DNA from 3 places in the Vibrio sp. THAF190c genome. Region 3 is predicted to be linked to each of the others. Evidence: riboswitches for the same ligand, from Rfam matches in the RefSeq annotation. Region 3 holds a riboswitch; each other region holds the start of a gene.
The links. Region 3 has a riboswitch for thiamine pyrophosphate ahead of thiC (phosphomethylpyrimidine synthase ThiC). Riboswitches for the same ligand answer to the same signal wherever they lie in the genome.

Region 1 (10,979 bases), on a different replicon from region 3:
CTTTGGTGAAGTGATAAAAGCACTTCCTGAAGGTAGCGCCAAAGCCGATGTAAAACGCGCTTATCAAGACGGCGATTATGTTTTTCTACATACGGAATATAACTTCTTTGGTCCTAAAGTCGGTTTTGACGTGTTCCGTTTCGAAGAGGGAAAGATAGTTGAACATTGGGACAATCTGGCAGAGCTAGCGACCCAACCAAACCCAAGCGGTCGCACTCAGCTTGATGGACCAACAAAAGTGACTGACCTTGATAAAACAGAAGACAATAAAGCCATTGTTGCAGACTTTGTAAATACCATTTTAATGCAAGGCGATATGTCTAAAATCAATCAGTTTATCGACAACGAAGATGACGCTTATCTTCAACACAACACCATGGTAGCAGATGGCCTAAGTGGCTTAGGCAAAGCGCTTGGTGAGTTGGCAAAAGCTGGTATGCCAATGGTTTACAAAGAGAATCACAAGATCTTGGGTGAAGGTAACTTTGTGCTCGCTATTAGCGAAGGCGTATTTATGAATAAAGACGTCGCCTTCTATGACTTATTCCGTCTTGATAACGGCAAAATCGTTGAGCATTGGGACGTGATCGAGAATATCCCGCCTCGTGAAGAGTGGAAAAACGATAACGGCAAATTTGGTTTCGAGCATGATTACGTGGTGGAAGTGGCTTCGTTCAAGCTTAAAGAGGGGATCGACCCACAAGAATTCTCAAAACTGGATAAAGCCGTTGCCGACAGCTACGTATCAAAACAACCAGGATTTATTCAGCGTGAATCTGGACTAGTGGATGGTGATACATGGCGTGTAATTGTGCATTGGGAATCGCTGGATGATGCGGATGCATCGATGGAAAGCTTCATGAGTGCTTCTGCCGCGCAAGATTTCCTAGCTGGCGCAGATACCTCAACAATGAAGATGCAGCGTTACGAAAACTAGCCACAATAAACTAAAAAAGACCTTATATCCGTAACTGTACCTAGTTATAGGATATAAGGTCTTTTTTGTGTCTAGAACTCGTATTTGTTGAGCGTTAAATACGAACTCTCAATTCAATCTTATTTCAATTAGAAACGGAACTCTGCGCTTACTGCGTAGCTGTTTTCAACAATTTTTGCTTCGTAAGTCGTGTACTCAAGTGCCACGCGAGCTGGGCCAAGAGTAACACCTGCACCTACACCGTAGTAAATGTCGTTCGTGTCACCTAGGTTCGTTTGGAAGTGGCCTACACCTACACGCCCGTATACATCAAAAATAGTGATTGGCAGAGTTAGCTTAGTGCTTGCTAGCCATGCATCAGAGTGGATGTGCTCGTAGTCTTTGTGCGTATCTACAAAATCTGCGTAACCCGCTTCAATCGCTAGGAAGTCGTTAAGTTGGTAACCAAGGTAAAGGTTGTAGCCGCTGTTTTCATCGCTGAAGTCGGTGTTGTTGCTTTCTGCTTGGTACTCAGAGTAAAGGTAGCTTGCACCCACGTAAGGGTTAGCAGATACCTGAGTTACGAAGAAGATAGCAGCGATAGGAAGAATAAATTTGTTCAGTTTCATTGTTTAAGAACTCTTAATATAAAGGTTGACTAACATTCCCTAATCCTTCAGCAGATGATGCTTTTTACATCGATTAACATATCCATATTGCAAGTGACTTCAGGGAACGTTGCGCCTTCTTATGTTTAAGCGTCTCGCCCCTCACTTGCGGTGTGGGGCTATGATGCGTTGTTCTGGTGGGTGTGGCATAACGGAAAGCTAATCTGTTCATAAATCTTCATAAATATCTCATCAACAAAATATAAAACAAATTAAAACAAAGGCTTGATAAGTTTTTCTAAAAGGATTTAGTCTATAAAAGTTCCATTTCAATGACTCTATGCCTTTTAAGAACGATTGAAATGGCAAATAAGGAAGCTGAAATGTGACATTGATCTCCTTCATAACTGATTCTGTGGGAAATGTACGTTTGCGAGTAATTAAATCCCTGCGAAATCATTGGATTGGGGCTATGTTTACTCAATGAGATGAATAAAAAAGAGAGAGTTTGCGTGAATGCCTGACAAAAATATCAGTTTTATCGTTGATGAATGGCGTTTTGTACCAAATGAAGGACAGATCCAGTTTGGGGATACGTCGATCACGATTGATAATCGGTTGGCAAAGTTACTTGAATTTCTATGTATGAATCCTGGGTTAACACATAGCCGGGATGAGCTTATTGAACAGGTCTGGAATGGCAGTGTATTAACCGATCAAGTCGTCACTCAAGCGGTGTTTGAGCTACGGAAAGTACTCAAGAAGCATAGTGAAAATGAGGCAAGTTACATTATTACGGTACCAAAGCGTGGTTACCGATTTGATGGTGAAGTAAAAGTCGAAAAAATTGCGGTGCAAAAGCCAGAAGCTAGTGAAGAAATGAGCAGTGAACCTGAGTTTTCCATCGCTGGGCGTCGTATTAGTGAGAAAATGACGCTGACACCGCCGAAACCAAATAGGTTAGTATTCCTTTTTGCTCTTTTGATAGTGGTGATCGTTGCGCAATTTGTCATTTTAATTTCCTATCAACAAGATGAGAGCGATTCATCGACTCAACAACATGCAAATCACCTGAGCCATTATGAGTTTCGTTATGCGGTTTTGAATGTAAGTGAAGACGTGAAGTCTCGGCCCGAACTCTATGGAATGGTGATCAAATTCATTGAACACGTTGGTTTCTATAGCAACATTCGCGTAGTGAAATCGGAAGAGCATCGACGGTTAGCGGCTGCGGAGTTTAACTTCTCTACAGCGATGAGTCGTGATGGAAGCAAGCTTAGATTGTTAATGAAATACCACAATCGAGTATCGGGTCAGACTCATTTGAACCGTCGATATTCGACCAACTTTGGACGTTTCCATGAGACGTTCCCTGCGATGATTGATGACTTGTTACGTGCGATGTACATCGAGGTACCAGAGGATGAGTTACAGCAGAACGTCTCAATATTCCCGAGAGATGAACAAGCGATCTTATCATTGATGTCTGCGACAGGTGTCTTGTACAACAAAGGTGGATTTGATGTGGCGTTGGAACATTTCAGAGAAGCGCGCGAATACGCCCCTGATAATGCTTATACCATTTCGGTGAGCTATATCAGTGAGATTATGACGGCATTTACACGGGATGAAGACAATAAGAGTAAGCGTATCGAGGAGCTAAACAAACAGTATTCATCTGCCTTGAAGACAGTGTTGCAGAAAGACAAAAACCCTAGAGTATGTGAAGCGAACGCGATACTCGCACTGTCAGAAAGTGATCCTGAGAAGGCATCGAAGATTTTACTGTCTATCCCTTACAATCAGCACACCTCATTGACCTATCTGTTGATGGCTAAGGCAGAGGAAGCGAGAGGGCATACCAGTGGTGCTAAAGAGTTGTATTTACAAGCTACGCAAAATACCTCGTCACCAATGGCGCTGACCTTGGCGGGGCCTCTGTTTTTTGACAGTAACTTAGATACTCTGATCGACCAATTGCAGGTGATTAAGGAAGACAACAGCACTTCCAACTAATCAACTCTCTCGATGGTATGTAAACTAAGCCCTGAATAGTCAGGGCTTTTTTAGGTCTATTGGATCTCATCAAAATGCCCCATGGCATTGATATGTTATACAGCAATGCTTTTCGGCTTAGTTTTGTCTTTGTGTGACACTTGACTGGTGTGCTTGTCAGTTTTATCTGTCTGTTGAGTATTTTTGCGAATCACCTTTGTGACACTCTTTTGAAGAAGCAAAGAGTTCGGGTAGGTGATTAGGTTGCCGCTTGGGTGCCTAATTAAAGTATGAAACATTTTTATCTCGAGAATTTTTCCTTCAATACCATCCCCATCTGCCACCACGATTGAGTCCCCGATTCGATAAGGGAATACGAAGAAGATTAAAAAACTCGCAGTAATGTTGCTTAGAATTGACCACTGCGCGATAAATGCAACACCAAATACTGTAACGAGCGAAGAGATGAAAATGGTGAAGTTACCATAGCCAATCCCGCTAACGATGATGTAAGTGGCAAACAGCAATATAAAACAACAAATATTAAAGCAACGAATAATGAATGCCGTCCGTGTAGAAGATACCGACTTCATTTTTGCTAGATTAGTGATTGTTGCCGAGATAAAGCGTTTAAATAGCCAGTAAAAAAGGACAAAAAGCAGCGCGAGTATAATGTCATATTCGCGTAGCGTTTCGATGAGTTGAGTAAGATAGATTGGCATATTGACCTCTTTCATTTAGGAGCAATATTTTGTGCCCTTGAAGCGAGAAACACATCAGAGTTTGCTTATAACTTTATTATTTCCTTGTCATTACCGCCCATGTGATCGATGAAAAATCAGTGTTGTAGAGATAAAAACTATCAATAACTTTCTGATTTTATTTGTTTTATATTTATTTTATATTTCAATAACCGATAGATAAGCCTTTACTGATGCTTGATATCATTCAATTCGTAGAATGAGCGGCCTTTCAATCACTACGGGGCCAACCATGACCATCATCGTTATCAAATTGCTATACATCTATGCCTACAAAAAGCGCAGACAAAAGCTGACGTTATCGCGTAATGCGGAGACTGCGTAATCATGCTGACGCTATTTATCACACAACTCATCATCCTATGGTCAGCAGCTGATCCGATTCGCTCTATTCCAGTTTTGGTTGGGAGTGGTTCTACTTATTCGTCAAGCAATCGTAGAGTAGTTGGCTCAATCGCCCGTTTTCTTGTAGGCGTCGTTGTCGGTGCGTTGCTCTTGCTTGCCGTGATTCAACATTTAGTTGGGGGCGCATAGTATGACTGCAGACTATATGGTGGCATTTGGAACCTTACTATTGTTAGAAGTTATCCTTGGTGTCGATAATGTCATCTTCATCTCGATTTTGGTTGAAGACCTACCAAAACGCTTACAAAGAAGAGTGCGTAACCTAGGCATCAGCTTGGCGGTGTTGTCGCGAATCGGGTTAGTATTCTCAGTGTCTTGGCTGATGACTCTGACAGAGCCACTCATATCGATTTCTCGCTGGGCTTGGTCAGGAAAAGATCTGATTCTGATTTTTGGGGGCGCTTTCTTGTTGTTAAAGAGCCTACATGAATTGCAAGCGTGGCTTACGGAACCGAAAGTCAAACAACCACGTTCCAACAGCAGCAGTTTGATGTTGGTTGTGTTGCAGATTATTGCGGTTGATGCGGTGTTCTCTTTTGACTCTGTGATTACAGCGGTTGCACTGGTGGACGAAGTCACGATTATCATAACCGCGATTGTTGTGTCAGCTGTCATCATGGTGCTACTAGCAGAGGCTATTCAAACCACCATCACCAAACACCCCGGCTTGAAGCTACTGGCACTGCTTTTCTTAGTGATGCTTGGTGTCGTTCTTATGTTGGAAGGAGTAGGGATCGAGCTGGATAAGAGCTACATCTATGTCGTACTCGCTTTTGGTTTGCTACAGGAAGTTTTGCATATCATTTTGAACAAGCAGAACTCTACAACTCCACCGACACCGGAGGGAGGTGCACCGATTGGCTTAAGGCTCTCTAAGCCTAATCGTGGGAGCAGCAATGACAGCGGTTATATAGTTGATGTTGATGCAGTCGGTGATGTTCGAAGTATTTCTCGAACTAAAGTTCACCCATATAGCCGCCCAATGACTGGCGCACAATATGTTGAAGAGCTTGATTCACTGTGGTCAGAGCCAGTGGTTTACATCTCTCACAGACTAAAGCCTGCCGTATTGGATCGCGTGGGTTAAGGTTGTCAAATAAAGCCGAAATACCATGGATGGTTACATTTACGTACAGGTTCACTTCAACTGATTACAGATCTTTCCATCAACGAACAGCGTCATGCTTATAAACTTTGGACACACTGCCCCATAATGAAAAACGAACTGCCTATCGCAACCGCCCAACAGACCGAGCGCATAACACCAATATTGACCAGATACAGAATGTGGTAAGCCACTCGAAAACCGATATGGAGAATTGCAAACAACTGCACGCTCTCGTCGACAGTATTCGTTGCTACGGCAAGAAGTATCGCTGCTGAAAATACGATGAGAGACTCAAACGCATTTTGGTGCGCGGCAAGTGCTCTAGCTCCAAACCCTTGCAATTTCGCCTGTTGCTCACGTGGATGATTGTTGTCGTAGCCACCCAGTTTGTTCATGGCGATAGCCACCGGGATTTTCGCTAGATAGGGAAGTAGGGCAGCTGCAATTAAGCAATAAATCAGAGTATTCAATCTACCGTCCTTGTATTGGGTATTCAGTCTTAAGTCAGATAAATCAGTGTGCGAAAGCTATAGTCTAGTCGGTTTGTAGGTTGTGTGTCTCAGTTAAACTGACTGCGACTGGTATCTGTGTTTTACGTAGAACCAAATTAGAGTAAAGCTCACCCCGAGCGAGACGAGTATTGTGAGTAGCGTTTGCAGTGTATTAGCCAGCGTCACTTCTGCTCCTAGGATGAAGTTCGTCGCCATCAACAGCAACCCAGCGATTAAAAAGGATCTAACAGTCGACGTTATAACAAAACGAGTGAACCCTTGCTCACGCAGTTTAATCCATATATTGGCACTTCTAATTTCCATTCTATATCCACCGCTTAGTCATCAGTACATATCTTTACTTAACAAATGCTTATACTCTAGATGCAATGTATTATCAATTGTGTTTATAAAACGTTTTATAGATATATAACTATGTTCAATGGTTTGTAGAGTTCAGCTCGCTTTACTCTGGAGCGTAATGCAGCAGTTAGGTTAGGTAAACTATTTTGGACAATTTGCGGCGGTACCACTCTTTAATTGGATGTTTTTCAATCCCCAAAAACTGTCGAGTTTGTGGACGAAAACGCTTTCGTTCACGCTTTAGTCAATAATAATCTGCAAAATTATTACCTCACTCTCAAGAGTGCTGTTAGTATGGATGCAAATAGTCGGGGGGCAATTACACCGTGTTGTATTTGCTGAGATCGAATTTCGAGACCCGTTGAACCTGATTCAGTTAGTACTGGCGTAGGGAACTATTGATACTAAAACCTATGCGGTACCGACTTTCATTCCATCGATTTTTCGATCTCTGGTGCCAGCTATCTCGGTTTTAGTTCAGTTCTCCTACGTCTTTTAGATGGTAGGAGCGACCATGACACAGCATTCCAGCACGCAAATCGACACTCAGTCCATTTCTTCAAGCACTCCGATTGTGTTAACCATTGCGGGTTCAGACAGTGGCGGCGGCGCAGGTATTCAAGCCGATATCAAAGCCATGTCTGCGACAGGTAGTTTTGCGTGTTCAGTGATCACCGCGATCACGTCGCAAAATACACAAGGCGTTTCAGCCATCTTTCCAATTCCATTAGATCATGTTGCAAGCCAGCTTGATGCGGTATTCAGCGACCTGAATGTTGTCGCAGTTAAAGTCGGCATGTTGGCAGATTCAAACATCATCAAGGTTGTAGCGGATAAGATTAAGCAATATCAACCTAAACACCTAGTTATTGACCCGGTAATGGTTGCGACCAGTGGCGACTTGTTGCTTGAGCAGTCAGCCATCAGCACCTTGAAAGAAGCACTTATTCCACTTGCAGACATCATTACACCTAACTTGCCGGAAGGCGCTGCATTGACAGGGAAACCTGTTCCTGCAAGCGAAGCCGACATGCAAGACATGGTTGAAGAGCTGCGATCGTTGGGTGCGAAAGCTGTGCTGTTGAAAGGTGGACACTTAGAGCAAGACGAAAACAGCAATGACCTTTTGATTTTGCCAGCAAGCACTGCACTTATCAGCGCAAAACGCTTCCCAACTAAGAACACTCACGGCACGGGCTGCACGCTCTCTTCTGCTATCGCCTCTTACCTTGCACAGGGTAATGAGCTGACTCAATCCGTTGAGCTTGGTAAGCGCTATATATCGGAAGCGATTGCCCACGCAGATCAATTAAATGTCGGTCAAGGGCACGGACCTGTGAATCACTTCTACGCAGGTCATGCTGATGTCCGCTAAATCTCTTGGCGTTGAAATCACCAGCGCCAGCATTCGTTATCTCGATAACCAACAGTCGACGTTGCAAGGCCTGAGCTTATCGATTCCTGCATCTCAATGGACCGTTTTATTGGGCAGAAGTGGCTGCGGGAAAACGACCATTTTACGTTATCTCGCTGGTCTATTGGGTGAGAGCATCGAGTGGCAAGGTGTCGTGAAGACGAGTGATGGTCAATCGCTAGAGGGCAAAGTTGCCTACATGGCACAGCAAGATCTGCTGCTGCCTTGGTTATCGGTGATTGATAACGTATGTCTAAGCCAGCGCTTTGCTGGGAAAGACACCCAACGCTTGGAAAGTGTTTCGAGCGATGTAGACAACCACGCAAGAGCTTTGTCTTTGCTGAAATCGGTTGGGCTTGCTGATTATGCTCATGCTATGCCGCAACAACTGTCTGGTGGCATGCGTCAACGTGTTGCGTTAGCGCGAACGCTTATGCAAGACAAACCTATCGTATTGATGGATGAGCCTTTCTCCGCGTTAGATGCGGTAACAAGGCACAAACTGCAAACCTTAGCGGCTCACTTGCTGCAAGATAAGACCGTGGTCTTAATTACTCATGATCCACAAGAAGCGGTGCGCTTGGCACACAACCTTTACGTGTTGCAAGGTTCACCCGCATCTGCTCAATCACTGCAAGTTCCGACAACATTACCCCCAAGAACCATAGATGGTCAGTGCGCGAGCATTCAGCAGAAAATATTAGAGCAGTTGGAGCAAGACTATGCATAGTTCCGAAGCGCTAACCAAGCCTCAATCGGTATCGAACCATAAGGATCGCTCTATGAGCCCGTTACTGCGTGTCGTGATAAGCACCGCAATTATTCTGGGTCTGTGGCAGTTGGTGGTTGTGGTATTTGAAATGCCTAGCTTTATTCTGCCAGCTCCGATGGAAGTGTTTAACAAGCTGATTGAACGCTATGACGTGTTGTTGAAGCACACATGGGTTACTGCTCAAGAGATCCTGCTGGGGCTGCTACTTGGCTTATCGATGGGATTGTTCTTCGCACTGCAAATGTTGCTATTCGAACCGCTCAAACGTTGGTTGCTGCCTATTCTTATCGCGAGTCAGGCTGTTCCTGTCTTTGCAATCGCTCCGGTTCTGATGCTGTGGCTTGGCTACGGTATCGCCTCCAAGGTTGTGATGGCAGCGATCATTATTTTCTTCCCAGTGACTACGTGCTGCTACGACGGACTGCGCAATACCCCGCGTGGCTATCTCGATCTGGCTCAAACTATGGGCGCCACTAAATGGCAAAGGTTACGTCATATTCAGCTGTCAGCGGCACTGCCGACTTTGGCATCAGGTGTGCGTGTGGCTGTAGTGATTGCACCAATTGGTGCGGTTGTCGGTGAGTGGGTGGGTTCAAGTGAAGGGCTTGGCTACCTGATGCTACAAGCTAACGCTCGAATGATTATTGATGAGATGTTTGCTGCGCTATTTATCTTAGCTGTGCTCTCTATCTCACTCTACTTTGTCACAGACAAATTACTCAAAAAGGCGATCCCTTGGGAAAGCCACAACTAAACAAAATCTATAAAAATAGAAAGTTCAAAAGGAAAGGTTAATCGTGAAAAACAGTAAATTTATGAGCGCTGCTGCTCTAATGGCTTCGTTGGTTTCAGGTCATGTTATGGCAGATGAAACTAAAGTAACGCTGATGCTAGATTGGTTTGTAAACCCGAACCATGGCCCGATCGTGATTGCACACGAGCGTGGTTACTTTGAAGAGCAGGGCTTAGAAGTTGAAATTCAAGAACCAGCAGACCCAAGTACACCCGCTAAGCTAGTTGCCGCGGGGCGCGTTGATCTTGCTGTTACATACCAGCCGAGTCTAACGATCGACGTAGCAGCAGGTCTTCCATTAGTGAGAGCCTCTACGCTTATCGCAACACCATTGAACACGCTAATGGTTCTGGACAATGGCAAGAATGATTCACTGGCCGATCTTAAAGGTAAGAAGATCGGTATCGCAATCGCAGGTAACGAAGAAGCGACGATCGGCACTATGCTAGCGCAGGAAAACGTGGCATTTACTGACGTTCAAACCATCAATGTGGGTTGGGCACTCTCTTCATCTCTGGCTTCTGGCAAAGTAGATGCGATTTGGGGCGGCCTGCGTAACTTTGAAACCAACCAACTAGCACTTGAAGGTTACAAGGCAAAAGCCTTCTTCCCAGAAGAGCACGGTGTACCTGCTTACGATGAGCTGATCTTTGTTGCGAATGCTAACAAACGTGATGAAGCCGCGATCAAAGCGTTCAACAAAGCGCTAGAGCAGGCGACGACCTACATCGTGAACCACCCAACCGAATCTTGGAAACAGTTTGTTGCTTACTCGCCAGACACTCTTAACAACGAGCTAAACCAGCGTGCATGGAACGACACTCTAACGCGTTTTGCACTTCGCCCATCGGCAGTCGATCATAAGCGTTACGATGATTACGCACAGTTCATGTACGACAAAGGCATCATCAAATCACTGCCAAAAGCGGCTGACTACGTACCGACGTTCGAATAAGGAACATCATGAAATATCAAGATTTAATCACAGCTTGTCAGCAAGATTGGCAGGACTACACCGAGCATGAGTTTGTGCAAACGCTGGCGCAAGGTACTCTGCCTCAGCCGTGTTTTCTACATTATCTAAAACAAGATTTTCTGTTTCTAAAGCAGTATGCCCGTGCTTATGCATTAGCGATCTACAAAGCTAATACACTGGCGGATATGCGTCGTGCATTGCCAAGTGTACATGCACTGTTGGATTCTGAAATTGGTCATCACGTGACTTATTGTGAGCAGTGGGGGTTGACTGAGTCGGACCTAGAAAACGAGCCGGAAGACTTTGGTACTGTGGCGTATACACGTTATGTACTGGATGCCGGCATGACGGGCGATTTGGTTGATCTCTACGCGGCA
Region 2 (10,979 bases), 320 kb from region 3:
TAGTGTCTGGCTTGGTGCAAACGTGTTAGCCGCACTGGCAGCAGCTTCAGTATCAAATATGTTTGAGGCAACCCTCGACCAAATGGCAGCCATTGCGGTACTGATGACCATTGTGCCTTCAATGGGTGGTGTGGCAGGTAACCAAACCGTTGCTCTGGTTATCCGCGGCCTAGCGCTTGGTCACATCGGTGACAGTAACAAGCGAGAGCTATTGCTAAAAGAAGCTGCGATCGGCTTCCTTAACGGTATTCTGTGGGCATGTATCATCGGCGGTATTGTGGTTGCTTGGAAGGGCAACTGGATACTCGGCGGGATCATCTCAGCAGCAATGATGACTAACCTGATCGTGGCAGGTATTGCCGGGGTAACCATCCCTGTGATGCTGAAGAAGATGAATATCGACCCGGCACTGGCTGGCGGTATGGCGTTGACTACCGTGACCGACGTAATTGGTCTATCGGTGTTCTTGGGATTAGCTACGATACTTATCTAGTTTGAACAATAACTTACTTGAAGTAAGAAAGCAGATAACAAAAGGGAGCCAATGGCTCCCTTTTTAGTTATTCAGATTTGCAAGCGTTTAATTACTCACCCGCTACTTTCATAGATTCCAATAGGATCGAACCAGTTTGAATCTGTGAGCGTGTCTCTACGTCGCTACCAACCGCAACAATTTGATTGAACATATCTTTCAGATTGCCGGCAATCGTCACCTCAGACACAGGGGATTGGATTTCACCATTCTCAACCCAGAAGCCAGCTGCGCCGCGCGAGTAGTCACCCGTTACTGTGTTTACGCCTTGTCCCATCACTTCGGTCACAAGGAAACCCGTTCCCAGCTCTTTCAACATTTGCTCAAAGCTTTGACCCGTAGATTGAACAAACCAGTTGTGGATACCACCAGCATGACCTGTTGGGGTCATATCCATCTTACGAGCTGCATAGCTAGTCAACAGGTAAGTCGCAAGCACACCGTCAGTAATAATCTCGCGGTCTTGTGTGTAGACACCTTCACTATCAAACGGGCTTGATGCTAAGCCGCGTAAGATATGAGGACGCTCAGAGATATTGAACCATTCCGGTAAGATTTTCTCACCTAGGTGATCCAACAGGAATGACGCTTTACGGTAAAGATTGCCGCCGCTGATCGCCATCACTAGGTGCCCAACTAGACCCGTTGCGACATCGGCTGCAAACATGATTGGGTATTGACCTGTTGGTAGCTTCTTAGCATCCAAACGACTAATCGTTTTCTCTGCCGCTTCTTGACCAACACTCTCAGGCGTCCACAGCTCGTCACGGTGACGTGCAACTGTGTAGCTGTAGTCTCGCTCCATTTCACCATTTTCGCCCTGTCCAATCACACAACAGCTGGTGCTGTGACGGCTTGAAGCATAGCTTGCAAGCAACCCGTGGCTATTACCATATACCTTTACGCCGTAGTGGCTGTCGTAGCTAGCACCATCGCTTTGCTTGATCTTATCGCTGTACGCGAGTGCTTGCTTCTCAGCCGCAATCGCGATCTCAGCTGCGTAGTCAGGGTTTGGTTCATCAGGATGGAATAGATCCAAGTCTGGAATCTCTTTAACCATGAACTCTTTAGGAGCCGGTCCCGCGTGAGGATCTTCGGAGGTGTATTGAGCGATATCTAAAGCCGCAGCTACGGTTTGGGCAATCGCCTGTTCGCTCAAATCAGATGTAGATGCACTGCCTTTTTGTTGGCCGCGATAAACAGTAATACCAAGGGCACCATCACTATTAAATTCAACGTTTTCAACCTCACACATTCGTGTAGAGACACTCAAACCCGTTGATTTAGTAATAGCAACCTCTGCAGCATCCGCACTGACTGAAGCCATATCTAACGCTTTTGCTACCGCTGCTTCTAACTCAACACGTTGCTGAGCGACTTGCTGTTTTACATCCATATCTATTCTATTTTTGAAGGTCAATATTACGTAGGATAACAAGAATTTCGCTTTCTCCCCAAGATTCTTGCTAAAATAGCGGATATATTCGATTGAGATAGTGATATAGGCAGAAAAGATGGCTCGCAAAAACCAAAAAGCCCCATGGGAACCAGAAGAAGAAATCATCTGGGTAAGTAAGACGGAAATGAAAGAGGACATGGAAGCGCTACAAAAGTTGGGCGAAGAGCTCGTAGAACTTAAGCCTTCTGTACTAGAGAAATTTCCTCTGTCTGAAGATTTGGCGGAAGCGATTAAAGATGCACAACGCTTTAAAAATGAAGCGAAACGTCGTCAACTGCAATACATCGGTAAAGTGATGCGTAACGAAGATCCAGAGCCAATTCAGGCGGCTCTAGATAAGGTTCGCAACAAACACTCTCAAGCAACGGCCGAGCTGCACAAGCTTGAGCAATTGCGCGACCGTATTGTTGAAGACGGTGATGCGGCTATCTCTGAAGTAGTTGAAGCGCACCCTGAAGCAGACCGTCAGCGTCTACGTCAACTGGCGCGTCAAGCAAACAAAGAGAAAAAAGCAGGTAAGCCAGCGAAAGCGTACCGCGAGATCTTCCAAGTTCTTAAAGAACTTAAGCAAGACGAGCTATAAGACTCATCACGCGATCAAAAAGGCCTAGCTTCTGCTAGGCCTTTTTGATATCTGCGTATTTACTACCAAACTGCATTGTAGGACCCGTATTTTAGAACTAGGGGTTACTCACCGGCTCGGACAAAGGCAGCCAGTTCAGGCTGGGAATGCTGAGCAGTGAGCGCATCTATCGCATCCGCCACCAACACCTGTCCTTTAGCCACAAAGGCAAATTTATTAGCAATACTGCGAGCATCTCCCAAATGGTGAGTCACCATGATCACTGTAATGTTGCGCTCAGCCGCGAGCTGCTTCACCAAGGCTAACATTTCTTCTCGCAACAAAGGGTCCAGTGCAGAGAAGGGTTCGTCTAACAACCAAATAGGGTGTGGTTGTACAAAGCATCGAGCCAATGCGACACGCTGACGCTGTCCGCCAGAAAGATGCTCCGGCAATCGGTCAAGATACTGATCGACACCGACCTGCTCTGCCGCTTGTTGTACTTGCTGTTGCTGCTCTTTGGTTAATTTAAGGCCGGGGTGTAGCCCTAAGCCGATATTCTCTCTAACCGTAAGGTGCGCAAACAAATTGTGCTCTTGGAATAACATAGCAAGTGGACGCTGGTAAGCATCCAAGCCAACAAGCGATTGACCGGAAACTGAAATAGCCCCTGATGACGGTTCAATGAACCCAGCAATCAATGCCAACAATGTCGACTTACCTGCACCACTCGGCCCCATCAAGGCAACAACATCGCCCTGTTCAGCCATAAAATCAAAATGAAACAGCTCCTGATGATAGTGGTAATCAACATCTTGCATCACTAACATTAGGCACCTCTCTGGTTAGATGTTCGAGTAAATAAGAATTCAATTAAACTGAAGCTGCCAACGCTCAGGATCAGCAAGCTCACTGAAACCACAGCCGCAGCCTCCATCTGATAACTGCCTAGTAACTGGAATAGATACAGAGGGAGAGTTCTGAAATCGGCACTGCCAAACAGCGCAATGGCACTCAGGTCACCCATCGACAACATAAAACTAATCGAGAAAGCCTGCGCCATAGGTTTACGCAGAGCTCGCCACTCCACCAGCTTAAACCGGTGCCAACCTTTCATACCTAAACTCGCGCACAAATACTGATATTGCTGAGCAACGTGCAGCATCGGCTGAGCTAAATTTTTGATCACATACGGGAGCGCCATTAAGCTATTAACGGCAATCACAACAAAAAAGGCTAAGCTAAACACATCAGTGATTGAACGCAGCAACAGAAAGATTCCAGTGCTCACCACTAAGCCGGGGGTTACCAAAATAATGGTGCCAATAAGTTCAATCTTATCTGCGCGAAATGTCTTGTTTTGCAAGCGCCATGCTCGACTGGTCATCAAAATAGCCACTCCAACCAAAAGCGCAATCACACTCGCGCTAATCGCTACTTTCAGTGAGTTAAATAGCGCTAGCCAAAACGGTTCACTGGTTAACACCGCCATCGCTTCACTGTTTAAACCACCCACAATGACCATCAACAGTGGCGGTAAAACCAGTAATGAGGCTACGATGATCCAAAAGCTATCCCAAGCTTTTGACCTATAGGTGTCCTTAACCAAAAACTTAGCTTCAGACAGTTGACCAACGCTTACAGAAACAGGCTTAGAAAGGCGTTGAATACTCACCGCTAATACACCACACAGTAGCATCTGCCAGATCGCTAATAGAGCACCAGCTTGAAGATCAAAATCAAATTTAATCGCTTGATAGATAGCAAGCTCGATAGTTGTCGACTTAGGACCGCCTCCCAATGCCATCACAGTCGCAAAACTGGTAAAGCAGAGCATAAAGACTAAACCACACACATGCGGTAACTGTTGCTTAAGACGTGGCCATTCAACCCACTTAAATTTATCCCAGTGACTCATTCCAAGGTGTGCACATAGCTTGTGTTGCTCCACCGGAACCGTATCCAATGCTTGTAACAACAATCGACTTGCATAGGGCAAATTGAAAAAGACATGCGCAAGCAAAATGCCATTCAATCCATAAATGGAGAATGGTAGCTCTACATCAATAGCTTGAAGCAGTTTTGCCAGCCAACCACTATTGCCATAGATAGCTAAGATACCAAAGACACCGACCAACACGGGCAGAACCAAGGTGGAAGCAAAAAGTCTTAGCAGCAGAGAACGCCCTGGGAACTGGCGGCGAGATAAGGCATGAGCCACAGGAACTGCAAATACGACGCTCAATAACATGGATAGCGTCGCTTGGTAAAAACTGAATTTGGTAACGTGCCAATAGTACGGATCAGACCATACTTGGCTGATATCAAGAGAAGGGGCATTGCTAAGCAATGCCCCTACCGATGAAACCACAAAGGCAGTAATGGTCAATGCGACCCAGATACCCACCTTAGGTGTATTCTTTAACATAAAGAGTGATTGTCTCGATGTTTAGCCCCTAATTGAGATAGAGGCTTAATGCCCTACGTTGGGCACTCAATTAAAAAGTCAGGGCGTTTTGCCACTCACGAATCCATGGCTTACGCTTCTCAGCCACTTCTTCAGAAGTAAAGCTCAGAGATTTCTTAGGCATCGTCAGTTGCTCAAAGCCTTTTGGTAGCTCGACATCCGTCACTGGGTACATCCAGTTGCCCGTTGGCATCGCCGATTGGAATTCGTCACTTAGAATGAATGCCATAAACTCATCTGCTAGCTTCTCATTATCGCTGCCTTTCACTTTTGCTGCCACTTCCACTTGCGTGTAATGACCTTCAGCAAAGTCAGCAGACGCGTACTTAGTGTCGCTTTCAGCGATGATGTGGTAAGCCGGTGAGGTCGTGTATGAAAGCACCATATCTGACTCGCCCTCAAGGAACATTGAGTAAGCCTCAGACCAGCCTTTGGTGACAGTAACGGTTTTCTTGGAAAGCTGTTTCCACGCTTGAGTTGCATCGTCGCCATAAACCGACTTCATCCACAGCATCAGACCTTGGCCTGGTGTTGAAGTACGAGGATCTTGGTAAATCACCTTGAGATCATCACGCTGCTCAACCAACTCTTTCAAGCTCTTAGGTGGGTTTGATAGCTTTTCTGTGTTGTAGATAAATGAGAAGTAACCGAAATCATAAGGAACAAAGGTGCTGTCGTCCCAGCCATTAGGTAGCACAACAGAAGAAGTATCGACGTTGTGTTCAGATAGTAGGCCTGTTTTCTTAGCTTCCGCCATTAGATTTTGGTCAAGACCAAGCACAACATCGGCTTTGCTATTGCCACCCTCTAGACGCAAGCGGTTAAGAATTGAAACACCGTCTTCCAGCGCAACAAAGTTCAAGTCACAACCACATTTCTCTTCAAATGCTTTCTCGACAGCAGGACGCGGGCCCCAGTCTGCAGCGAAAGAGTCATAGGTATAAACAGTTAGAGTATTATCGGACGCTAGTGCGGAAAAAGAAGCTGCTGTAGTAACAGCAAGAGTGGTTAATGCAAATTTCACTGGACGCTCTCCATGGTCTGAGCGGCACAGGCTTGAGGGAGGACAATGGAAAAGTACTGCCTAACTCAATTCCTACGCCAGCATTATCTGGTTCAGGTTTACGGGTCCCAAGTTGATACTTGATCTCAGCCGCCATTCATAATTTGAATGTTTAGCTCCCCGATGAGTGAGCAGAATTGTAATTGTATTTTAACCAATAAGCTACAAAGTTCGCCTTAATGGCGCTGATCGTAGCCCCATCTTGGTACTAAACCTTGCTCGATACCTAGGTGGTCAAGAATACGAGCCACCATGAAATCGACGAGGTCATCGATCGATTTGGGCTGATGATAGAAACCAGGAGCGGCGGGCATGATGGTCACTCCCATAGTCGAGAGTTTGTGCATGTTTTCCAAGTGTAGCGTCGAGAATGGCGTCTCTCGAACCACTAACAGTAGTTGGCCGCGCTCTTTCATGACGACATCTGCAGCGCGTTCAATCAAGTTGTCAGACATACCATGGGCAATCGATGCAACACTCCCTGCCGAACATGGACAAACCACCATCTGCTTCGGTGCAGCAGAACCTGAAGCAACAGGAGAGAACCAATCGTCTTTACCACACACAACCAAACGCTCAGGGTCGCAATTTAGGTGTTTAACCAATGCTGCTTTGGCCGCATCGGGACCAGAAGGCAGTTTGAGATCATGTTCAGTTGCAAGTACCACTCTGGCGGCTGACGATATCAACAGGTACACCTGATAGTCAGCGGCGAGTAGGCACTCTAGTAAGCGCAAACCATATGGGGCACCAGAAGCGCCAGTGAATGCGAGGGTAATCGCTTTACTCTGTTTGGTCATGATCTCTTGTACTTCTTAAATCGATTAGAACGCGTGTATTTAACCTTTGGCCGCCAATCCATCAAGTAATTTCTGATGAATACCACCAAAACCACCATTGCTCATCACCAAAATTTGGTCACCAGGTTGCGCTTGCTCAACAATACTTGCGACTAAGGCATCTAGGTTGTCACTGACAACAGCGGGCTGATGACAGGCTTCTGCGACATCTTTAACCGACCAATCGATGTTGTCTGGTTGGAATAAGAAAGTGCTGTCTGCTTGTTTTAATGAATCGGCAAGGGTTTCTTTGTGAACGCCTCGTTTCATCGTAGCAGAGCGAGGCTCTAATACGGCGATAATTTTGTTATTGCCGACCTTATTACGTAAGCCACCCAAAGTTAGTTCAATTGCAGTTGGGTGATGCGCAAAATCGTCGTACACCGTTACTCCAGCAACTTCCCCTTTTAGCTCTAAACGACGCTTGGTATTGATAAACTTCGCCAAAGACTCACATGCTAGATCTGGAGTCACACCAACATGTCTTGCAGCTGCGATCGCCATCAAGGCATTATTGACGTTATGATCACCCACCAGCGGCCAATCAACCTTTCCGACACACTCACCTTGGAAGAACACGTTAAACTGCGAGCCATCTTTGACTAGCTTTTCCGCACGCCAATCCGCCTCTTCACCAGCAAATTCCGTTTCACTCCAACAGCCGCGAGACAATACATCCTCAAGAGCACGGTCTTGCTGAGGAGCGAAAATTCGCCCATTGCCTGGAACAGTACGAATCAGGTGGTGGAACTGGCGCTTAATCGCTTCAAGATCGTCGAAAATATCCGCATGATCAAACTCAAGATTGTTCATCACCAAAGTGCGAGGATGGTAGTGAACAAACTTAGAACGCTTATCAAAAAAAGCACTGTCATACTCGTCAGCTTCAACAACAAAGAACATACTCTCACCCAATCGAGCAGAGATACCAAAGTTGCCCAACACCCCGCCGACTAAGAAGCCCGGCGCATAACCACAATCCTCTAAGATCCATGCCAGCATGCTAGCCGTTGTGGTTTTACCATGAGTCCCAGACACCGCTAGAACCCAGCGGTCATGCAGTAGGAACTCTTGTAGCCATTGAGGTCCCGAGGTGTATTTGAGGTTGTTATCTAGTACATATTCAACACAGGGATTGCCACGGCTCATCGCATTGCCAATCACCACCAGATCAGGCCTTGGCTCTAGTTGGCTTGGGTCAAAACCTTCAATGATTTCGATGCCTTGCGACTCTAATAGTGTGCTCATTGGCGGGTAAATATTGGCATCACAACCTGTCACTTTGTGACCTAATTGACGAGCTAACACCGCTGCACCACCCATAAAGGTGCCGCAAATTCCTAAGATATGAATATGCATATATCGCTTCCAAAAAACGGGGCAAAAAGACTGATTTCTTAATCAAGATTATGTGCATTTCTTATCATGAATCGCCCAACAAAAGCGAGCCACAATGCAAAACAAATTTAGTCGACATTCTAAGTGAGATCTGTGTCGCTTACTTCATTACCATTAAAAAGATCTAAAGCTTAGAATTTACGTAAGCGACTAGATGAATAATGCCCACTTAAGAGGCAGCCCAATAGCGCTTGAATCCCCCAATTATTCAGAGAAGTTTAAGGAAATAACATGTCTGAGATGCGCACCCTTGGTGAGTTCATTGTTGAGAAACAAAGTGACTTTCCCCATGCAAGTGGTGATCTATCATCCCTTTTATCGTCGATCCGTCTTGCTGCGAAAATCGTTAACCGAGAAATCAATAAAGCGGGTCTTGTCGACATTACTGGTGCTGTCGGCACCGACAACGTACAAGGTGAAGCACAACAGAAGCTTGATCTTTACGCGAATGACAAATTCAAAGCAGCTCTGGAAGCTCGTGACCAAGTATGTGGTGTAGCGAGTGAAGAGGAAGACGAAGCGGTAGCATTCAACAAAGAGTTGAACAAAAACGCTAAGTACGTGGTGCTAATGGACCCACTAGATGGTTCATCAAACATCGATGTGAACGTGTCTGTGGGTACGATCTTCTCTATCTACCGTCGTGTATCACCTATTGGTACGCCACCAACCCAAGAAGACTTCCTACAGCCTGGTAACAAGCAGGTTGCAGCGGGCTACGTAATCTACGGCTCTTCAACTATGCTGGTTTACACAACCGGTAATGGCGTGAACGGCTTTACTTACGACCCATCGCTGGGTACTTTCTGTCTTTCTCACGAAAACATGATGATCCCAGATGAAGGTAAGATCTACTCAATCAATGAAGGCAACTACATTCGTTTCCCAACGGGTGTGAAAAAGTACATTAAGTACTGCCAAGAGAATGAGCCTAGTGACAACCGTCCATACACTTCACGTTACATTGGTTCTCTGGTATCGGACTTCCACCGTAACCTGCTAAAAGGCGGTATCTACCTGTACCCGAGCACGCAAAGCCACCCGAACGGTAAACTGCGTCTTCTATATGAGTGCAACCCAATTGCTTTCATCATGGAACAAGCAGGCGGCGTAGCTTCTGATGGTGTTCAGCGTATTATGGACATCAAGCCAACAGAACTACATCAGCGTGTACCATTCTTTGTTGGTTCAAAGAACATGGTAAACAAAGTAGAAGAATTTCTTGAGCTAAACCGAGATGAAGCTTAACGCTTAGTTTGTTCAGATACTGAAAAGCCAGTACTCGCGTACTGGCTTTATTGTATTTAGACTTTGGGAAGGTTTAGCGAAGATCAAACTTCGACTGCGCACCACCTTCAAACTTAATACGGAACCACTTATCGATGTCATCACAGATACCATGGTATTGCTCACCCTTACGACCCAATGATCTTGGGTTTTGAGAGCAATACTCGATTCGACCAGCTTCGTAACCTTTGTCATAAGCCGCATAAAGTTCAGAATCAATTGGGGATGCTGCTGACTTAGATAACGTCGCTTCATCTTTTTTTGTGTATCCCTTCATCGCAGTTTGCTCACCAAACAACTGCCAATCATCGACATTCGATGTGGATGGCGGAGATTGCGCACAACCGAAAAGCACGATAGAAAACACCAATACTAGATATTTCATAATTTCCTCCTACTAGAAAGACTCATTGAGACTCTAACTACTACGTCGGAACTGTACTCCTGGCTCATACTTCAAACGCTTATTCTCGTTTACACCAGTCACCAGAAAGAATCTCTCGTTGCTCAGTTAAATCAAACTGATACAAATAAACCCACGCTAATCCAAATATAGTCTCAATTTGTTCACGACGGTACTCAATAGGTACATCTTCGAGCCGATCGAGCGAAGCCAAAACATCGTCGTTGACTATATAGACCTCCCCAACCACTTTTTTCTTTCCGAAAATCATGCCTGGATATCGACCCAAATCGTACAGTGCAAATTGAGGTGGGGTTATCCAATCACCTAACTTCTTACTCTGCTTTAAAAAATGGTGGTTATGCTGCCCTTTTCTCAGCGTCCCATACACAAACACGAGGTGTGACATTACTAATCCCATTCCATCAAACAATTATTCAAACTCGAATTGATAGAGTAGGTCTACCGCGCTGTCTACGCCAGAAACCGCTTCTACGTACAGGTCCTGCATCAAACGATAACGCACCGTGAATTCACCCAAAGAGTCGAAGATACCAACACCGTATTTCACTTGTAAGCCTGGAAGAATGTAGCCGCTTACCGTGACTTGTGAATCTTCACCTGAGCCTGCGGTATCAAGCTGAAGATCTTGAACACCAAAGGCCTCACCAATCTCTCCCACCACTTTACCGCTTTTAGCTAAACTCAGGCCGATTAAAGTTGTAGTCATCGAGCCGCTGCCCGCCTCACCATCGATATCTTGTCCACGAAGCAAGTAAGACAATGCGTTGGCTTGTGGCATCGAAGGATCGGAGTAAATGTCAATTTTTGGCTCTGTTGCTGGGCCTGTCACTCTAACCCCCGCCGTCACATCATCTTGTGTATTGTCAGGATTTCGAATCGCATTGATCGCGACATAAGGTTGATCTGGCGGACCATTCATTAGGATCTTGCCCTCTTTGATGATCA
Region 3 (10,979 bases):
CACTCAGCCTAGAATGATAGTAGAGCGTGTAATCTAAGGCGCTAGAAGCCTCAACATCAGAGACAATGTCAGTTGAAAAGCTAGTAGTGTGTTGGTCATGAATGAGCTGTATCGATTGAGTTGGGCTCACACCCAACTCAACGTTTTCGATAGTAAAACCCTGCTCTTTCGCCAACAACAAACATTGCTGAACTAAGCCAGTTAGCTCAATCAATGATGACGGAATAAGGATTTTGTTCATTAATCGGCAACCTCTGCACTAGCGGCTGGATGATAGAGCTCAGACCCTGTTTCACGGAACTCTTGCGATTTTTGACGCATCCCCTCTAATGGGTCATCCAGCATCTTGATCGATATCGCTTGGTCAGCAGCAACCTGCTCTGTATCTTTGGCATATTCGCGTACCTCTTGCGAGATCTTCATCGAACAGAATTTAGGTCCACACATAGAGCAGAAATGGGCAACCTTACCTGACTCTTGTGGCAAGGTCTCATCATGGAAAGCTCGCGCCGTTTCAGGATCGAGAGAAAGGTTGAATTGGTCTTCCCAACGGAACTCAAAGCGCGCTTTTGACAAAGCGTTATCACGTACTTGTGCACCTGGGTGGCCTTTAGCGAGATCACCAGCATGAGCAGCAAGCTTATAGGTAATCAGACCGGTTTTAACGTCTTCTTTATTTGGTAAACCAAGATGCTCTTTTGGTGTCACATAACAGAGCATGGCACAGCCGTACCAACCAATCATGGCGGCACCAATACCCGAGGTAATATGGTCATATCCTGGTGCAATATCTGTCGTCAATGGACCTAGAGTATAAAACGGCGCTTCATGGCAGTGCTCTAACTGCTCGTCCATGTTCTCTTTGATCATATGCATTGGTACATGGCCCGGCCCTTCAATGATTACCTGAACATCATATTCCCAAGCGATCTTGGTCAGCTCACCCAACGTGCGAAGTTCAGCAAATTGAGCTTCATCATTAGCATCAGCAACTGAACCCGGACGCAAGCCATCACCTAGCGATAGAGCAACATCGTACTTAGCACAGATCTCACAGATCTCTCTGAAGTTGGTGTATAGGAAGCTTTCTTTATGATGAGCCAAGCACCATTTAGCGATGATTGAACCGCCTCGCGAGACGATACCCGTTACGCGCTTGGCAGTCATAGGTACGTAACGAAGTAATAAACCAGCATGAATCGTAAAGTAGTCAACACCCTGCTCAGCTTGTTCAATCAGAGTATCTCGCATCACTTCCCAGTTTAGATTCTCAGCAACACCATTAACCTTCTCTAGTGCTTGATACATAGGAACCGTACCGATCGGCACTGGGCTATTACGCAGTATCCATTCGCGCGTCTCATGAATATTTCGTCCAGTAGAGAGATCCATTACGGTATCGCCACCCCAGCGAGTTGCCCATACTAGCTTCTCAACCTCTTCCTCAATAGAAGATGACACGGAAGAGTTACCGATGTTTGCATTGACCTTTATCAGGAAGTTTCGACCAATAATCATTGGCTCAGATTCTGGGTGATTAATATTGGAAGGGATAATTGCGCGGCCTTCAGCGACCTCTTTACGAACGAATTCAGGAGTGATGTCTTTAGGCAGATTAGCCCCAAAGCTCTGTCCTGGATGTTGCTGAGTTAATACTTCATCACGGTACTGAGCTCTGCCCATGTTCTCACGCAGAGCAATGTATTCCATTTCTGGAGTAATGATGCCCTGACGAGCATAATGCATTTGAGTTACACACTGACCATCTTTAGCACGTCGAATACGTGGTAGATTGCCGTAGCGAAGCTCATCTAAGGTCTCATCTTCTAGGCGTTCTTTGGTGTAAACCGAACTCACATCATCAAGTAGTTCAGTATCAGCTCGTTCTTCAATCCAACCCTCTCGGAGCTTCGGTAAGCCATTGTAAAGATCGATTTCGTGTTCTGGGTCAGTGTACACACCCGAAGTGTCATAAACGCGAATAGGCTCATTAGGCTCAAAGATTGGCGCCTCTTTGGTGCCACCTATTAGGCTATCGGCTAAAGAGATCTCGCGCATAGGGACACGAATATCGGCACGAGAGCCTTCTACGTAAACCTTGGTTGAATTTGGGTACGGCTGTACCGAGAGAGTTTCTATAAACTGTTTTGCTTCCAGTCTCGCTTGCTTGCGATTCGACATAGCATTTTTCCTTGCTTCGTTATTCTAGATAATAAATTCGGATAAAAATGCTTGGCGGAAAGATGCGACAAGAGGAGCTGAGCATAGACATACCTAAGGCAGGTAAAAACGGTCTATTGCTTAGCTTATTGATAGGTCTGCTAGAGAGAATTCCAGCAAGGATATCTTCTCTTGTTCCCTTCGCAGGTATTAACCTGATCAGGTTCAACGGATCCCGAATGAACGGTCTCAGCCTTATGGCACTCCGACAAGTGAATTCAGTATATAAAATCGGCTTGGTTAAACCAAGCCGACCTGTGTGATTTAAATACGAATCTGGAAAACTAACTCTTAATTAGCAACTGAAAGCCAATCCAAGCTGCCGAAATACTCAATACCACATTCAAAAGAACATTGAGTCCCATCTTAAAAAAAGCGCCCTGCTGCATCAATAACACGTTATCCATAGAGAAAGTGGAGAACGTTGTTAATGCACCTAGAAAGCCTAACCCAATGATCTGACGCCACGGTTCAGTTGCTAGCATCTCATTTTCGAATGCAGCGATCAGCAGACCCATAATAAATGAACCGACGACATTTACCGTCAGGGTGCCGTATGGAAAACCACGCCCTAGTAGCACGACACACAACTCAGATATTAGGTAACGAGAACACGCACCAAATGCACCGCCAATGGCAATAAACCCCAAAATTGAAAACTGACCCATAATTCCCCCACATAAGACTTAAGGATATTCTAGCCTCACTCGATTTTTTTTCGAGATAATTTAGTGAATAAATTACTTGGATAAACTTTAAGATTAAAAAGTTACAGGAGTCACTTTACCTCAATGTAACCCATTAAACCTGTCTTCATATGTTCAATGACATGGCAGTGATACATCCAACGGCCTGGGTTATCAGCAACAAACGCTGCCTTAGCGCTGCCATTCTTACCAAGCAGAACAGTATCTGTATGGAATGGCTCTTCGACTTTTTTCCCATCCAATTCAAGTACGGTAAAGGTATGACCATGAATATGGATCGGGTGGTGATACTGAGTCACGTTCTTGAGATCGAAAATGTATGTCTTTCCTAACTCTAACGTCGCAAGTGGCTCAGGAATATTATCCTTACTCATCCCTTCCCATGCGCGCTTGTTCGTCAGCCAGAATTTAGGCATCGACTTGCCATCTTTTCCTGTCGGACTGATCGCTCCTTCCCACTCAAACAGAAAATCGATTTCAGTGGCATTCTCGAGGTCTAGATTAGGAACCGGGTTGAGTGGTAAAGAAGGTAATGTCTGCTCAGATGGTAAGTTCGAGTCCACGACTTCTAATGAACATAATGAAAATGGAAAACGTCCTTTCATCTGCAAGACATTTATAGTGGTACCTTTAGTCGGAGCCACAAATCCAATATCCACTCGCATTCCCGGACCAATCTTATGTTGTGTCAATCGATAAGGCGTTTTGACAGGGTTGCCATCGATAGCAATAACCCAAGCCTCCACACCCTCTACCGCAATAGGATAGGTAATCGTATTGTCGACATTAGCGATTCGCAGGCGTGTTGTGGCATGTTGCTTAATTTGGTAGTTCGGCTCATGAACACCATTCACACTACTCCACTCCCCAGGGGTGCCCATACGAGCACTCATTCGTGGGATCATCAGGTCCTTCCACTGCCCTTGCTTATCAAGATGCCAATGTTTAAGCATCAGTGGTAACTCTTCATCAAAAGCAACGGGCTGAGACTCTTCAACAATGATCAGCCCTACTAACCCCATTCCTAACTGTTTAACGCTATTCATATGTGGGTGATACCAGAAGGTGCCCGCATCTGGTGGAATAAACTCATAAACAAAGGTCTCTCCAGGCATGATTGGAGGCTGACTTAGGAACGGCACGCCATCCATTTCGATCGGGATTCGTAAGCCGTGCCAGTGGATTGTGGTTGGCTCTGCGAGCTTATTGGTAAAACGGATAACAACCTTCTCACCTTGACGGCAGCGAATGGTAGGTGCTGGTATTTGCCCATCAAAGCCGAGTACTTTAGTCGTATACCCTGGAACGAGCTCAGCTGTTGCAGGCTCTGCCGTCAGGTCGTATACGTATCGTCCTTTTTCATCGACAGATTGAGTAACACTACAAGCAGGCAAGATTGATAGCGCTGATATAGCAATAGAAGACTTAATAAACTGACGACGAGAAATATCCATACTGTTTTACTCTTAAATTAACCTGCGCAAAATGTAACAGATTATTAATAACAATTCTCATTACGACGCTAATTTTGAGTCTTAGGTAGCCTTGTCTGTTTGTTTCTTCACTGAATGGTACAAATAAAAAAGGAGACGTCTCCGTCTCCTTATAAGTAGCATTTTCAGTCCAATCTATTGAAGCTTAAAGCGATCAACAATCGCCAACAACTGCTTATTGCTATTGGTCAGTTGAACTGTGCCTGCGGTGGCTTGAGCGCCGTTGTCAGTCAGTTCATTCACCATCCCCTGAATCGTTGTCATGTTACGACTAACCTCATCAGTTACAGCACTTTGTTGGCTCGCTGCCGTAGCGATCTCAAGGCCGAGATCATTAATACGCACGATCGAGTTAACCATCACGTCTAAGCTCTGATTAACATTCTCTGTAGTATGCGCGGTCTCTTCACAGCGTACTTTGGTGTCGTCCATAGCTTTGACAACCGTCTTGGTGCCTTCATTTAAGTTCGCCAGCATGCTGTTGATCTCTGAAGTACTTTGTTGAGTTCTCGCAGCAAGTGCACGAACTTCATCCGCAACCACGGCAAAGCCTCGCCCTTGTTCTCCAGCTCGTGCTGCTTCGATCGCAGCATTGAGTGCAAGCAAGTTCGTTTGATCGGCAATCTCACCAATAACAGTTAAGACAGAGCCGATCTTTTGAGAGTCTTCGTTCATCGATTGAATGCTTTGAGCCATAGCTTCAACTTCACCAACTAATTCAGCCACACTGCGAACAGCACTTGCGACAACCTCTTTGGATTGACTAGCCTCATCATTCGTCATCTTAGTAAATTCAGCTGTCTTAGAGGCGCTCTCAGCAACACTATCAGCCGTTGAACTCATCTCTGTCATAGCAGTGACTACCTGTGTAGTCTCCATTGCATGAGAGGTCAGCACAGCCTCATTATTATGGGTTTGCTCTTCCAGTAAATGAATGTTTTGCGAAATTTGGTTCGAAGCACTGGTCACCTCAAGCATCATTGCTTGTAGGTTACTAATAAACGTATTCACGGCCTGTGCTATCTGACCAAGGTCGTCCTGAGAATGGACTTCTAGTCGACGAGTTAAGTCACCATGACCTTGCGATAAGTCTAATATCGTACTCTTCAGCGCCAAGATTGGTCGGTATGCATAATTAAGGATGACTAGGAAAATTGCACACGAGATCGAAAGTAAGATAATGGCAGAATAGAGAGCAGCTTCTAATGCGTCGTCCATCTCAGCGTAAGCGATCGATTTATCTACACCCACGAGTAAATGCCAAGTCACTGCATCATCAATTCGGATAGTTTGGAAGAAAGCCACCTTGTCGACTCCACCTAGACTGTAGTCTTGCATACCAGATGGAAGAGAAAGGAGAGAGTCGGTCAGTGGCTTGAGATCTCCAAAGTCATAGAGCTTGGTTTCACCAGGAACATCAACTTCTCCATTAGAGGCAATCGTCAGGCTGGTTTGGTCATACAGACCCATCATAGCCCCAGGGAAAGGCGCTTTTCTTACCAGCTCATCAAGCAACGTAAGCTCGATATCCGCAAGTAATACACCTTGTAGCTGACCTTGTGCATAAAACGGCTCAGCAATGCTAACCATTAAACTCTTAGTCAAGGCATCACTGTAGATATCGGTAACGATCGTTCCACGCTTAGCAACGGCCTGTTTATACCAATCTCGAGTTCTTGGGTCATACTGTGATAAGTCACGTTTACCACTATTGTTTCCGTAAGAGCGCCCATCTTCATAGCCAACCAAAATATCAGAAGCCGGAGAGGTGTTGGCGATCTGCCTGATCATCAATAAAATTTGCTGGTCATTATCAACAGAAACGAAGTCAGGAGCGTTCGATACTAAGCCCGACTTAATGGTATCTAACCAAGTTGTAATGGTGTCGCTCGTGGTCTCAATCTTCAGCATCGAATATTCATTAATCCGTTCTTCAATTGACGCTGAAAGTTGTTTATAGGATAGGTAACTAGATACCGTTAATGACATTGTAATTAAGAGAATGACAACGGTAACCACTCTTCCCTTAAAGCTACTTAATACATTCATTTTTAAGCTCTATTTTATAAATTTGAACAAATGTATCATTATTGAGACTTAACTTAATTACATTGCAATAAAGTTAATATGTTGATCACACTTTTATTGCACAAAATACATTCACCCAGTAAATATAATCAGTGTTAAGCCTATGATTAAGTTAATTAAATAGCGGAAAGAGTTTAGTAGCGTACATGAGAGTAGTAAGTATCAGTTAATCAATGATTGAGGTTTCAGAGAACAATAGAGCTGGCAATCAAGTTCGCAATACGTATGGGCTTATTTAGAGTGAAATAAGCTACAGGACAGCAGCATTGCAGTATAGAGCAAAGAATCACGTCGAAGGGTATCAGTAAAAAGGGATGCGGTAGAAAGCAAAAAGGCTCTAGTCTTTCGACTAGAGCCTTAGATATGGCAGGGGTGGAGAGATTCGAACTCCCAACACGCGGATTTGGAATCCGCTGCTCTGCCAATTGGAGCTACACCCCTAAAATTTCAATACTGTAGATTCGAAAAAACCTCGCACTAGGCGAGGCTCTCGAATAAGTGGCGGAGTGGACGGGACTCGAACCCGCGACCCCCGGCGTGACAGGCCGGTATTCTAACCAACTGAACTACCACTCCGCAGTGGTAAACACGTCTTTAGACGTGGTTCCAAAATTAAAGCCTGGCGATGTCCTACTCTCACATGGGGAAGCCCCACACTACCATCGGCGCTATTGCGTTTCACTTCTGAGTTCGGCATGGAATCAGGTGGGTCCACAACGCTATGGTCGCCAAGCAAATTCTTAAAATCTGGAAAGCTGTTTCTTGTTCTCTTCAAACTCATTCAAGCGTTTGTATCTTTGAGTCCATCAAAACCCCTTGGGTGTTGTATGGTTAAGCCTCACGGGCAATTAGTACAGGTTAGCTCAACGCCTCACAGCGCTTACACACCCTGCCTATCAACGTTCTAGTCTTGAACAACCCTTTAGGACGCTTAAAGCGCCAGGGAAGACTCATCTCAGGGCTCGCTTCCCGCTTAGATGCTTTCAGCGGTTATCGATTCCGAACTTAGCTACCGGGCAATGCCATTGGCATGACAACCCGAACACCAGAGGTTCGTCCACTCCGGTCCTCTCGTACTAGGAGCAGCCCCCTTCAATCTTCCAACGCCCACGGCAGATAGGGACCGAACTGTCTCACGACGTTCTAAACCCAGCTCGCGTACCACTTTAAATGGCGAACAGCCATACCCTTGGGACCGACTTCAGCCCCAGGATGTGATGAGCCGACATCGAGGTGCCAAACACCGCCGTCGATATGAACTCTTGGGCGGTATCAGCCTGTTATCCCCGGAGTACCTTTTATCCGTTGAGCGATGGCCCTTCCATTCAGAACCACCGGATCACTATGACCTGCTTTCGCACCTGCTCGAATTGTCATTCTCGCAGTCAAGCGGGCTTATGCCATTGCACTAACCTCACGATGTCCAACCGTGATTAGCCCACCTTCGTGCTCCTCCGTTACTCTTTGGGAGGAGACCGCCCCAGTCAAACTACCCACCAGGCACTGTCCGTAATCCCGATTCAGGGACCAACGTTAGAACATCAACACTACAAGGGTGGTATTTCAAGGACGACTCCACCACATCTAGCGACGCGGTTTCAAAGTCTCCCACCTATCCTACACATGTAGGGTCAATGTTCAGTGCCAAGCTGTAGTAAAGGTTCACGGGGTCTTTCCGTCTAGCCGCGGGTACACTGCATCTTCACAGCGATTTCAATTTCACTGAGTCTCGGGTGGAGACAGCGTGGCCATCATTACGCCATTCGTGCAGGTCGGAACTTACCCGACAAGGAATTTCGCTACCTTAGGACCGTTATAGTTACGGCCGCCGTTTACCGGGGCTTCGATCAAGAGCTTCGACCGAAGTCTAACCCCATCAATTAACCTTCCGGCACCGGGCAGGCGTCACACCGTATACGTCATCTTACGATTTTGCACAGTGCTGTGTTTTTAATAAACAGTTGCAGCCACCTGGTATCTGCGACTCTCGTCAGCTCCATCCGCGAGGGACTTCACCGATAAGAGCGTACCTTCTCCCGAAGTTACGGTACCATTTTGCCTAGTTCCTTCACCCGAGTTCTCTCAAGCGCCTTGGTATTCTCTACCCGACCACCTGTGTCGGTTTGGGGTACGATTCCTTACAATCTGAAGCTTAGAGGCTTTTCCTGGAAGCATGGCATCAATGACTTCACCACCGTAGTGGCTCGACATCGTATCTCAGCGTTAATGAAGAGCCGGATTTACCTAACTCTTCCGCCTACGTACTTGAACCTGGACAACCGTCGCCAGGCCCACCTAGCCTTCTCCGTCCCCCCATCGCAATTGTAAGAAGTACGGGAATATTAACCCGTTTCCCATCGACTACGCCTTTCGGCCTCGCCTTAGGGGTCGACTTACCCTGCCCCGATTAACGTTGGACAGGAACCCTTGGTCTTCCGGCGAGGGAGTTTTTCACTCCCTTTATCGTTACTCATGTCAGCATTCGCACTTCTGATACCTCCAGCAGCCCTTACAGACCACCTTCAACGGCTTACAGAACGCTCCCCTACCCCGCATACTAAAGTATGCAGCCGCAGCTTCGGTGTATAGCTTAGCCCCGTTACATCTTCCGCGCAGGCCGACTCGACCAGTGAGCTATTACGCTTTCTTTAAATGATGGCTGCTTCTAAGCCAACATCCTGGCTGTCTGAGCCTTCCCACATCGTTTCCCACTTAGCTATACTTTGGGACCTTAGCTGGCGGTCTGGGTTGTTTCCCTCTCCACGACGGACGTTAGCACCCGCCGTGTGTCTCCCGGATAGTACTTACTGGTATTCGGAGTTTGCAAAGGGTTGGTAAGTCGGGATGACCCCCTAGCCTTAACAGTGCTCTACCCCCAGTAGTATTCGTCCGAGGCGCTACCTAAATAGCTTTCGGGGAGAACCAGCTATCTCCAGGTTTGATTGGCCTTTCACCCCTAGCCACAAGTCATCCGCTAATTTTTCAACATTAGTCGGTTCGGTCCTCCAGTTGATGTTACTCAACCTTCAACCTGCCCATGGCTAGATCACCTGGTTTCGGGTCTATATCCAGAGACTGAACGCCCAGTTAAGACTCGGTTTCCCTACGGCTCCCCTAAACGGTTAACCTTGCCACTGAATATAAGTCGCTGACCCATTATACAAAAGGTACGCAGTCACACCACGAAGGTGCTCCTACTGCTTGTACGTACACGGTTTCAGGTTCTATTTCACTCCCCTCACAGGGGTTCTTTTCGCCTTTCCCTCACGGTACTGGTTCACTATCGGTCAGTCAGTAGTATTTAGCCTTGGAGGATGGTCCCCCCATATTCAGACAGGATATCACGTGTCCCGCCCTACTCGATTTCACTGATTATGATGTGTCGGTTACGGGGCTATCACCCTTTATTGCGAGACTTTCCAGACTCTTCACCTGCATCATTAAAAGCTTAAGGGCTAATCCAATTTCGCTCGCCGCTACTTTCGGAATCTCGGTTGATTTCTCTTCCTCGGGGTACTTAGATGTTTCAGTTCCCCCGGTTTGCCTCTTGTTGCTATGTATTCACAACAAGATACTTACTTATGTAAGTGGGTTTCCCCATTCGGAAATCCCAGACTCAAAAGGTTTTTACTACCTAATCTGGGCTTATCGCAAGTTAATACGTCCTTCATCGCCTCTGACTGCCAAGGCATCCACCGTGTACGCTTAGTCACTTAACCATACAACCCGAAGAAGTTTCGAGTTGATGATAAATCACCAAGGTTTTTGGTTGTAACAAGAAGGGTTAGTTCTTATTACGTGTTTGCCGGACTCAATTTTGAATACAAGACACTTGAATGTGTTTGTGTTGTGTTTATCTAAAAGATAAACATTGAGAACTTTTAATTTGATTTAAATAACTGTGTTATTTAAATCAGTCAGCTTTCCAAATTGTTAAAGAGCAAGTTTCTTTCGCTAATGACTAGCTAATGAAAACCATTTTTAAAAGCACTATCGCTAATGCACTTAAAGATGGTGGGCGATACCGGGCTCGAACCAGTGACCCCCTGCTTGTAAGGCAGGTGCTCTCCCAACTGAGCTAATCGCCCACATTAGTTTTAATTCCTCGTGGAGAAGAATTCCTCAAGAATGGTGGAGCTAAGCAGGATCGAACTGCTGACCTCCTGCGTGCAAGGCAGGCGCTCTCCCAGCTGAGCTATAGCCCCATCTTGAGAGTCATTTCTAAAAGAAGAAATGGTGGGTCGTGCAGGATTCGAACCTGCGACCAATTGATTAAAAGTCAACTGCTCTACCAACTGAGCTAACGACCCAATGGTATCCCGTAGGGGAGTCGAACCCCTGTTACCGCCGTGAAAGGGCGGTGTCCTAGGCCTCTAGACGAACGGGACACTGCGTGAAGATATTGGGATATCTTCGTCTCTTTTACTTTCTAAACCGTATCAATCTGTGTGGACACTTATCGTGAACATCT

Region 1: another riboswitch for thiamine pyrophosphate. It lies ahead of thiD (bifunctional hydroxymethylpyrimidine kinase/phosphomethylpyrimidine kinase); the one in region 3 lies ahead of thiC (phosphomethylpyrimidine synthase ThiC).
Region 2: another riboswitch for thiamine pyrophosphate. It lies ahead of thiB (thiamine ABC transporter substrate binding subunit); the one in region 3 lies ahead of thiC (phosphomethylpyrimidine synthase ThiC).

Annotation. Positions count from the first base shown of each region.
Region 1 is NZ_CP045339.1:241,662-252,640, reverse strand. Features, by position in the region: partial or broken gene FIV04_RS16180 (hypothetical protein) at 1-643, shown strand, start outside; gene FIV04_RS16175 (porin) at 1,066-1,545, opposite strand; gene FIV04_RS16170 (winged helix-turn-helix domain-containing protein) at 2,041-3,540, shown strand; gene FIV04_RS16165 (mechanosensitive ion channel family protein) at 3,636-4,241, opposite strand; gene FIV04_RS16160 (hypothetical protein) at 4,608-4,814, shown strand; gene FIV04_RS16155 (TerC family protein) at 4,816-5,772, shown strand; gene FIV04_RS16150 (MAPEG family protein) at 5,871-6,263, opposite strand; gene FIV04_RS16145 (hypothetical protein) at 6,357-6,608, opposite strand; TPP riboswitch at 6,947-7,058, shown strand; gene thiD (bifunctional hydroxymethylpyrimidine kinase/phosphomethylpyrimidine kinase) at 7,162-8,022, shown strand; gene FIV04_RS16135 (ABC transporter ATP-binding protein) at 8,012-8,791, shown strand; gene FIV04_RS16130 (ABC transporter permease) at 8,784-9,587, shown strand; gene FIV04_RS16125 (ABC transporter substrate-binding protein) at 9,631-10,581, shown strand; gene tenA (thiaminase II) at 10,590-10,979, shown strand, end outside.
Region 2 is NZ_CP045338.1:2,911,956-2,922,934, forward strand. Features, by position in the region: gene mgtE (magnesium transporter) at 1-493, shown strand, start outside; gene pmbA (metalloprotease PmbA) at 585-1,928, opposite strand; gene yjgA (ribosome biogenesis factor YjgA) at 2,047-2,574, shown strand; gene thiQ (thiamine ABC transporter ATP-binding protein) at 2,679-3,383, opposite strand; gene thiP (thiamine/thiamine pyrophosphate ABC transporter permease ThiP) at 3,383-4,981, opposite strand; gene thiB (thiamine ABC transporter substrate binding subunit) at 5,052-6,044, opposite strand; TPP riboswitch at 6,097-6,216, opposite strand; gene FIV04_RS13140 (flavin prenyltransferase UbiX) at 6,260-6,883, opposite strand; gene mpl (UDP-N-acetylmuramate:L-alanyl-gamma-D-glutamyl-meso-diaminopimelate ligase) at 6,923-8,281, opposite strand; gene fbp (class 1 fructose-bisphosphatase) at 8,552-9,568, shown strand; gene FIV04_RS13155 (DUF2799 domain-containing protein) at 9,642-9,992, opposite strand; gene FIV04_RS13160 (gamma-glutamylcyclotransferase) at 10,072-10,419, opposite strand; gene FIV04_RS13165 (translocation/assembly module TamB domain-containing protein) at 10,444-10,979, opposite strand, start outside.
Region 3 is NZ_CP045338.1:3,234,670-3,245,648, forward strand. Features, by position in the region: gene FIV04_RS14685 (thiamine phosphate synthase) at 1-241, opposite strand, end outside; gene thiC (phosphomethylpyrimidine synthase ThiC) at 241-2,181, opposite strand; TPP riboswitch at 2,340-2,438, opposite strand; gene crcB (fluoride efflux transporter CrcB) at 2,505-2,888, opposite strand; gene FIV04_RS14700 (multicopper oxidase family protein) at 2,999-4,381, opposite strand; gene FIV04_RS14705 (methyl-accepting chemotaxis protein) at 4,556-6,469, opposite strand; tRNA gene FIV04_RS14710 (tRNA-Trp) at 6,873-6,949, opposite strand; tRNA gene FIV04_RS14715 (tRNA-Asp) at 7,008-7,084, opposite strand; rRNA gene rrf (5S ribosomal RNA) at 7,126-7,241, opposite strand; rRNA gene FIV04_RS14725 (23S ribosomal RNA) at 7,336-10,227, opposite strand; tRNA gene FIV04_RS14730 (tRNA-Val) at 10,521-10,596, opposite strand; tRNA gene FIV04_RS14735 (tRNA-Ala) at 10,638-10,713, opposite strand; tRNA gene FIV04_RS14740 (tRNA-Lys) at 10,743-10,818, opposite strand; tRNA gene FIV04_RS14745 (tRNA-Glu) at 10,821-10,896, opposite strand.